Regions from separate parts of the Patulibacter defluvii genome, predicted to be linked through region 1. Evidence: riboswitches for the same ligand, from Rfam matches in the RefSeq annotation. Region 1 holds a riboswitch; the other holds the start of a gene.

Region 1 (4,411 bases):
ACGCTCGGCTTCGCGCTGATCGTCGGCGCGATCGCGGTCGGCCCGCTGCCGGGCTCGGCGGCGCTCGCCCGCGGACCGCTGGAGTACCTGGGCCGGATCTCGTTCGGCCTCTACCTGTGGCACTTCCCGATGATCTACCTGCTGCGCGAGAGCGAGCGGTTCCCGACCACGCTGCTGGCCGCGCTCTGCCTGACGCTGGCCCTGAGCCTGACGCTGGCGATGCTCAGCTGGCACCTGATCGAGCGGCCGGCGCTCGAGCGGGCGCGGCGGGCGATCGCGCGCCGCCGGCGGCGGACCGCGCGGCTGCCGGCGGTCGTCCGCGACTGAGCCGTCAGCGGGCCCGCAACCGCTCGGCCAGCGGGCCCTGCTCGCCCGGGATCCGGCGTCGCAGCCACAGCGCGCTCGGCTGCTTGGCCGGCTCGTAGGCCGCGGTCACCGCCCGCAGCCGCGGCTCGTGCTCGCGGTGCAGGTGGTGGTTGGCCAGCACCAGCTCCCACTCGGGGTTGCCGACCAGGAAGGCGTGCAGCAGGTACTGCTCGTTCCAGTACCAGCCGCTCTCGAACCACATCCGGTGGTACTCGTAGGGCAGCAGGATGTCGTGGACGTGGACGAGCACCCCGGGCGCCAGCCGCGGCAGCACCTCGAGCACGATCCGGACCACGTCGCCGCCGGTGGTGACGACGTGGGTGGTGTCGACGAACAGCACGTCGCCGGCCCCCAGCTCGTCGAAGACCTCCAGCGGCACCTGCTCGGCCGCGGTCCGCTCCAGCCGCCCGTGGTCGCCGAGGCCGGCCTCGGTCGGGGCCCGCGGGAAGGGGTCGAAGACCCGCAGCTCGGCGGGATCGCCCTCGGCCGCGTTGCGCGCCAGCGCCGCGGCCCCGATCAGGGTCGAGACGCCCGAGCCCAGCTCGACCACCCGCCGCGGCCGCACGTGCCGCAGCAGCGCGTGCCAGGTGGCCCCGTCGAGCCCGTCGTAGAAGACCAGCAGCGCGGCCCGCTCGGCGGCGGTCGTGCCGGGGATCGGCGGGGGCGCGAACTCGGCCAGCAGCGGCCGCAGCGGTCCCTCCAGCAGCGTCAGCCCCGGCGCCGGATCCCAGGCCACGCCCGGCATCGGGTGGCGGCGGCTCCAGACCGCGTCCGGCAGCCGCTCCCACTCCGGGATCGGGCTGTGGTACCAACGCTCGACCACCCGCTCGCGGTCGAGGTGGGCCAGCCGATAGCGGCCGCCGCGCTCCAGCAGCGAGCGGACCGCGCGACCGGCGGCGCGGCGGGCCCGCCGCCGCGCACGCGTGGCGGCGCCCCCCACGCCGTCCTCCATCGCTCAGCGGCCGCCGGCCACCGCGGGCAGGATCTGCAGCTCCTGGCGGTCGGCGACCGGGGTCCCGACGCCGTCGCCGAAGCGGATGTCCTCGCCGTCCAGGTAGACGTTGACGAAGCGGCGCAGGTTGCCGTCGTCGTCGGCCAGCCGCGAGCGCAGCTCGGGATGGGCCGCGAACAGCGCCTCGAGGGTGCCGCCGACGGTCTCGCCGTCGATCTTCAGCGTGCCCTCGCCGCCGGTGGCGTCACGCAGCTGCGTCGGGATCTTGACCGTGACCGTTGCCATCAGACCGCCACCTCCGTGCGGGTCTCCACGTCGTTCTCGAACTGCTCGAAGCGGGGATCGATCTCCGTCACCTCGAAGGTGCCGCGGACCACGTCGAGGGTCTTCAGGCCCTCGCCGGTGATCACGATCACGACCCGCTCGTCGGGGTCGATCCGGCCCGCGTCCGCCAGCTTCTTGAGCGTGGCGGTGGTGACGCCGCCGGCCGTCTCGGTGAAGATCCCGGTGGTCTCGGCCAGCAGCCGGATCCCGTCCTTGATCTCCTCGTCGGTGACGTCGGTGATCGTGCCGCCGGTCTTGCGGGCCAGCTCGATCGCGTAGGGACCGTCGGCCGGGTTGCCGATCGCCAGCGACTTGGCGATCGTGTCCGGCTTGACCGGGCGGCAGACGTCGTGGCCGGCCTCGAAGGCGGCGGCGACCGGGTTGCAGCCGAGCGCCTGGGCGCCGCTCATGATCGGCACCCGCGCGTCGCCCTCGATCAGCCCGAGGTCGATCCACTCCTGGAAGCCCTTGCCGATCTTCGTGAACAGCGAGCCGGAGGCGATCGGGGCCACGATCCGGTCGGGCGCGCTCCAGCCCAGCTGCTCGGCGATCTCGTAGGCCAGGGTCTTCGAGCCCTCGGCGTAGTACGGGCGCATGTTGACGTTCACGAACGCCCAGTCCTCGCGCTCGCCGGCGATCTCGGTGCAGAGCCGGTTGACGTCGTCGTAGTTGCCGCGGATCGTGACGATCCGGGCCCCGTAGACGCCGGTCGAGAGGATCTTCTGCTCCTCCAGGTCGGCCGGGATGAAGACGTAGGTCGGCAGGCCGAGGGCGGCGCCGGCGGCCGAGACCGCGCCGGCCAGGTTGCCGGTCGAGGCGCAGGCGAGGGTGCTGAAGCCCAGCTCCTTGGCGCGGGCGGCGGCGACGGCGACGACCCGGTCCTTGAAGGAGTGGGTCGGGTTGGCGGCGTCGTTCTTGACCCAGACCTCGCGCAGGCCCAGGCGGCGGGCCAGCCGGTCGGCCTTGACCAGCGGGGTGCCGCCAGCGGGCAGGCCGCCGTCGGTGGCGAAGTCGCCGGCGCCGGCCGGCGACCCGGCCGCCAGCGGCAGGAAGTCGGCGTAGCGCCAGATGCTGCGGGGGCCGGCCTGGATCCGGCGGCGGATCGCGTCGGGATCGCCGGCCGACGGATGCGGCGCGTAGGCCACCTCGAGCGGCCCGAAGCACTTCGTGCACACGAACTGCGCTTCGAGCGGGTAGGTGCTCGCACACTCGCGACAGATCAGGGACGTGGCAGCCATGGCTCCTCCGGATTGGTCGTTCGCCGTTGGTGTGGCGACGGTCCAGGAGGTCCAGCCACACATCTCTCTGGAATTGGCACCTGCTCGCGTCGGCGGGGATCGCGGGTGGTTGCCGGAGCTTCGTAGGGCCAGTCCCTCCACTCCTCTGGATGTGTCCAGCTATGTCCGCGGCGAAGAGTAGCAAGCGCCGGCGCGCGTCCGTGCAACCGGGGGTGGACCGCTAAGCTGGACGGACCGTGCCCGCGATCGACGAACCCCCGAGTCCCCGTGCCGTCGCTTCCGCGTCCCCGGCTGGGCTTCGGCACCCGGTCGCCTGAGCCCAGCGGCCCGCCGAGCGTCGAGCTCGAGGGCCCCCAGATCGACACGGTCGAGTCGCACGGCCTGCGCTGGATCAACGTCACCCGGCCCGGACGGCTGGAGCTGGCGTGGCTGCGCGAGCACTACGACTTCCACGCCCTCGACTACGAGGACGTCGCCTCGCGCAACCAGCGGCCGAAGGTCGACGAGTACGACGACTACCTGTTCGTCGTCCTCCACTTCCCCGACTACGACAAGACGATCGGGCGGCTGAACGCGGCCGAGCTGGACGTCTTCGTCGGGCCCGACTTCGTGATCACGATCCCGAACCGGCCGCTGCGGACGATCGACTACCTGTTCAGCCGCGTCGAGCAGCAGGAGAGCGAGCGCGAGCGCCACTTCGCCAAGGGCACCGGCTACCTGCTCTACCGGATCATCGACGAGTGCGTCGACGCCTCGTTCCCGATGCTGCGCAAGATCGGCAACAAGCTCGAGCAGCTCGAGGAGGACATCTTCGAGGGCCGCTCGAAGGAGATCGTCCGCGACATCTCCAACGCCAAGCAGGAGATCATCAACTTCCGCAAGATCGTCCGCCCGCAGCGGACGGCGCTGAAGGACCTCAACGCCGCGCGCCGCTACCTGGCCGAGGACCAGGAGCTGTACTTCGACGACATCAACGACGCGTCGGAGCGGATCTGGGACATGCTCGAGAACTACAAGGAGGTCTCCGAGGCGCTGGAGAGCTCCAACGAGTCGGTCCTCGCGCACGCCCAGTCGCACTCGTTGAACGTGCTGACGGCGATCAGCGTCGTGGTCCTGCCGCTGACCCTGATCGCGTCGATCTGGGGGATGAACGTGCGGGTCCCGGGCGAGGCCCAGTCGCACCCGTTCTTCGTCCTGATCGGGGTCATGCTGGCGCTGCTCGCCGGCATGATCTGGTGGTTCCGCCGCAACGACCTGCTGTAGCGGCGCGAGGGGCGCGTAGACGCGTCGGATCTCGCCACCTGGTTCGCTCGGCAGTACCGAGTACAGCTCTCGCTCCCCGGCGGCGACCTCCTCGGTCTACGCGCCCCTCGCATCCACTACAGAGGGGCGGCTGTTCAGGCGTTCGCCCGCAGCAGCACCAGGCAGTACTGGGTGCCGGTGCCCTCGATCCGCTCGATCGAGGCGCCGCCGTCGGCGGCCGCCTGCCGCAGCCGCTCGACGTCGATCGCCGAACCGCGCCAGGCCGGAT
Region 2 (4,411 bases), on a different contig from region 1:
CCCGCCGGCGACCGCCGCGACGACGTTGCCGAGCAGGAAGAGGACGGTGCCGGCGACGATCGTCGGCTGGCGCCCGAAGCGGTCCGAGACGGCGCCGAGGAACGGCGCGGTCAGCGCGTAGGCGAGCGTGTAGGCGGTGACCGTGGTCGCGGCCGCGGCCTCGCTGACGTCTATCGAGTCGGCGATCGTCGGCAGCAGCGGCGAGACCAGGAAGGTCTCGGTCCCGATCAGGAGCAGCAACAGGTAGACGCCGAGGAAGGCGCGCCAGCGGAGCGGCTCCGGCGGCGCCTCGTCGGGAGCCGGATCGGGGGCCTGGTCGGGACGGGACGGCATCGCGGCGGATGCTGGCGACGGTCCCCGCGGCCAACCAGACCCGGGTTCATGCGGATACCCGCGGTATCAGGCTGGAGCCGCCACGGCGGGCGCGGGCAGCGCCCCGAACCCGCGCAGCGCGGCCAGGAACCGCTCGGCGACGACGACGTGGCCGGCCGGGCTCGGGTGCAGCCGCTCGATCTCGGGCGGCTCCAGGAACAGGTCGCCGTCGTCGGGACCGAGGATCGCCAGCCCGTCGAGGTGGTGCAGGTGCCGGTCGCCGTGCGCGCGCAGCAGCTCGACGGCGCGGGCGGTCAGGGCCCGGCAGTCGCGGATCGTCAGGCCGGAGTCGCCGGGGACATCCTCGCGCTCGGGCGCCCAGGTGGTCGACATCAGCACGAACGGCGTCGTCGGGTGGGCCTCGCGGACGGTCCGGACGAAGCCGATCGCGGCGGCCAGGAAGGTCTCGCCGTTGAGCGCCCCGAGCGCCTGGCTGTTGATCCCGACGCAGGCGCTCAGCAGCGCGGCCGGCTGGTCGCGCATCAGCCGCGCGGTCATCGGCTGCATGTGGCAGGCGGCCCCGAGCGCCAGCGACGTCAGGTCGAGACCGGCGCCGCGGGCGACCCGCGCGGTCCAGGCGCGGCTGGGAGAGGCGGCGCCCCGTCCCTGCGAGATCGAGCTGCCGTAGTGGACCCACGGCGGCGGCTCGCGGTCGTCGCGGTCGACCCAGCCGGCGTCCTCCAGCTCGATCGCGGCCAGCCGGAACTGGTGGTAGCTGGGCAGCCACAGCTCGACCAGCGCCGGCCGGCCGGGCAGCGGCAGCCGCAGCTCGGCCTCGTCGCCGGTCGTGTCCAGGCGGACGGTCCGCCGTTCGCCGCCGTCGACCAGCAGGTCCAGGTTCGGCGGCTCCTGGGGACCGTTGAGGCGCGGGGCGGGGTCGGCCCGGTAGCGGCAGCGGAGGCCGCGGGCGTCGGTCCGCAGCGCGATCCGGACCCCGGCCGGCATCGCCGCCCGCCCGAGCCCGCCGGCCGGCAGGTGCAGCGACGCCTCGTCGTGCGGGACCCGCCACGGCGCGACCCAGGCGTCGTCGGGCCCGCGCTGGAGCGAGACGGCGCCGCGGAAGCGCAGGCGCGGGTCGTGGCCGCGGAGGACGACCGTCGCCATCGCCGGCGGCCCGCCTCAGCCGGTGGCGCAGGGCGAGGGCGGCAGCTCGGCGACGGCGTCGGCGGTCCCGGCCAGCCAGCCGTCGAGGTCGCGGTCGTCGTCGACCGGCGCCCAGCCGGCGGGGCCGGCCGCGTAGCGGTGGCGGGGGCCGACGGTGGTCAGGCAGCGGACGGCCTCGACCAGCCGGTCGACGTCAGCCGCGCGCGAGCCGACGCCGAAGCTGGCCCGCAGGGCGCCCTCGGGCAGGCCGAGGCGGGCGAGCAGCGGGTGGGCGCAGAAGCGGCCGTCGCGGATCCCGATCCCGTGCTCGGCGGAGAGGAAGGCGCCGACGTGGCCGGGAGCGAAGCCGTCGACGGTGAAGGCGACGACGCCGATCGCGTCGGGGGCGTCGCGCCAGATCCGCAGCGGGCGGACGCCGTCGAGGCCGGCGAGCCCGTCGACCAGCCGCCGCCGGAGGGTCTCCTCGTGGGCGGCGATCCCGTCGCTGGCGGCAAGGGTCCGCAGCGCCTCGGCGATCGCGACCGCGCCGAGCAGGTTGGGGGTGCCGGCCTCGTGGCGGGCGGGAGCCTCGGCCCAGACGGTGCCGTCGAGGGTGACGTCGCGGACGGCGCCGCCGCCGGCCAGGTAGGGCGGGGCGGCGTCGAGCCAGTCGCGGCGGCCGACGAGCACGCCGGCGCCGTAGGGGGCGTAGAGCTTGTGGCCGGAGAAGGCCAGGTAGTCGGCGTGGAGCGTCGAGAGGTCGATCGTGCGGTGGGCGAGCAGCTGGGCGCCGTCGATCAGGACCCGGGTGCCGTGCTCGTGGGCGAGGGCCACGATCCGGTCGAGCGGCAGCAGCTCGCCGGTCACGTTCGAGGCCGCGGTCACGGCCAGCAGCGCCGCGCGGCGGGTGCGCAGGGCGAGGGCCAGCCGCTCCAGCGTCTGCTCGATCGTCGGGGCGTGCGGCACGCAGCGGTGGCCGGTGGAGCGCCAGGGCAGGAGGGTGGCGTGGTGCTCGATGTCGAGCGTGATCACGTCGCCGGCGGCGGGCGGGACGCTGCGGGCCAGCAGGTTGGTGGCGTCGGTCGTGTTGCGGGTGAAGACGACGACGTCCTCGGGCCGGCCGCCGACGGCCTCGTGGACGGTCCGGCGGGCGGCCTCGTAGGCGGCGCTCGAGGCCTGTGAGGGCAGGCCGGCGCCGCGGTGGACGCTGCCGGTGAAGGGCAGCAGCCGCTCGATCCGGTCGGCGACGGTGCGAAGCGCGGGGGCGGTCGCGGCGTAGTCGAGGCCGACGTAGCGAACGCGGCCGCCGCCGAGCAGCGGCACGGCCAGGTCGGCGCCGACGACCGGCAGCAGCGGCTGCTCGGCGGTCGGCGGGGCGGTGGCGGGCGCGGCGGTCGGCGGGGCGGTGGCGGGCGCGGCGGCGGTCGGCGCGGGCGCGGGCGTGCCGGTCGGCGTCGCGGCGCGCGGGCGGGCGGTGCTCGGGGCCAGGGTGCTGCTCATCGGGTCTCCTGCTGGGTGGTTCCCGGACCCGTACGACAGGGTCCGCGCTTGCTGCGCAGGACCGTCCTGCGCGCCTGGTCATCACCCGGGGCACCCCACCGCGGTCGGAGGGTTGCCGGCCAGCGAGCCGGGGCTTGGCGCTGGCACTCTTGACCGCGGCGGACGGTAGCAGTCGCCGCGCGAAATGCCAAATACCCGGATGGATTTGGGCCTTTAAGGCCGGTTCGCGGCCGGTCGGTGAGGCTGCTCGGGGAGATCCGCGGGGTGGCGCGGCCGGTCGAGCGCGCGGTCGGCCGGTGAACGTCACCGCTGCTGGTCGGCGTTTCGCGGCGGCCGCGCCGTCGACGACCCGCGTCGGCGCTCGCGACCAGGCAGTGAGGGGAGCGGGGGTCGGGGCCTCAGCGCTGCGTGGCGGAGTCGCTCGGCGAGCCGCGGCGGCGGGCGGGCCGTGGCCATCGGCAGGCGGCGGGCGGCGGGCGGCGGGCGGAACTGGCGTCAATCCGCCCCTACCCAGGCGAAGTGGTTGGGATCCGTCCCGCTGAGCGGTATGGAATGACGCCAGTTCGCGGGGGCAGGGGTGGATTGACGCCACTACGCGGTCGGCCCCCCGTCGAGGGGCGCGAACGTCACACGCCCCGGCCGCTCCACCGACGATGCGACGTTCGCCCCCGCCCAGGCACCGAAACGTCACACGGCGACGAGGGGTGGGCCGGGCGTGCGACGTTCGCCCCCCCGCAACGCGCCCCGCCACCCGACCCCCGCGGACCCGGCCGCGCGTTCCCGTCCCTCCCCCCTCACTGCCGGGCCGCGAGTCACGAAGGCGCCCGTCGGCGCCACCACGTCCCCGAACCGCGACCACCGGCGGTGACCGCCACCGGCCGACCACGCGCTCCACCGGCCGCGCCACCCGCAGACGATCCCGACCCGCCCACACCGGCCGGCCGCTCACCCCGCACCGCCCAGCCGCACCGCAGCACCGACCAGCCGACCCCCGGCGCTACCCTGGAACGTGGTGTCCGCTCCGACCTCCACCCGTCCTCCGCTCCGTCCCGGGCGCATCTCGCCGCGGCGCAAGGTCCCGAAGGGGATCGCGAAGCCGCCGTACGCGCTGCTCGGGGAGCCGCCGGCGCCGAAGCGCCCCCGCCCGCGGACCGCCGCCGAGCTGGAGGGGATGCGGCACGCGAGCGAGATCGCCAGCGACGCGCTGGCCGCGGTCGCCGCCGCGATCGCTCCCGGGGTCACCACCGACGCGCTCGACGAGATCGCCCACGAGGCGATGATCAGCCGCGGTGCGTATCCCTCGACGCTCAACTACCACCACTACCCGAAGTCGATCTGCGCCTCGATCAACGAGGTCATCTGCCACGGGATCCCCGACCTCGACACCCAGCTCTACGAGGGCGACATCGTCTGCATCGACGTCACCGCCTACGTCGACGGGGTCCACGGCGACCTC

The links. A riboswitch is a leader RNA that binds a small molecule or an ion and turns the genes downstream of it on or off. The one in region 1 is predicted to bind S-adenosylmethionine.
Region 2: linked by a shared signal. The riboswitch ahead of SH587_RS10765 (aminotransferase class V-fold PLP-dependent enzyme) and the one ahead of thrC (threonine synthase) in region 1 are both predicted to bind S-adenosylmethionine.

What each region holds. Positions count from the first base shown of each region.
Region 1 is NZ_JAWZSQ010000016.1:94,789-99,199, reverse strand. It holds gene SH587_RS16340 (acyltransferase family protein) at 1-327, shown strand, start outside; gene SH587_RS16335 (class I SAM-dependent methyltransferase) at 332-1,306, opposite strand; gene SH587_RS16330 (ubiquitin-like small modifier protein 1) at 1,322-1,603, opposite strand; gene thrC (threonine synthase) at 1,603-2,880, opposite strand; SAM riboswitch class I at 2,937-3,036, opposite strand; gene SH587_RS16320 (magnesium transporter CorA family protein) at 3,148-4,143, shown strand; gene SH587_RS16315 (class I SAM-dependent methyltransferase) at 4,278-4,411, opposite strand, start outside.
Region 2 is NZ_JAWZSQ010000008.1:128,792-133,202, reverse strand. It holds gene SH587_RS10775 (MFS transporter) at 1-333, opposite strand, end outside; gene SH587_RS10770 (GDSL-type esterase/lipase family protein) at 400-1,476, opposite strand; gene SH587_RS10765 (aminotransferase class V-fold PLP-dependent enzyme) at 1,492-2,955, opposite strand; SAM riboswitch class IV at 2,995-3,110, opposite strand; gene map (type I methionyl aminopeptidase) at 3,968-4,411, shown strand, end outside.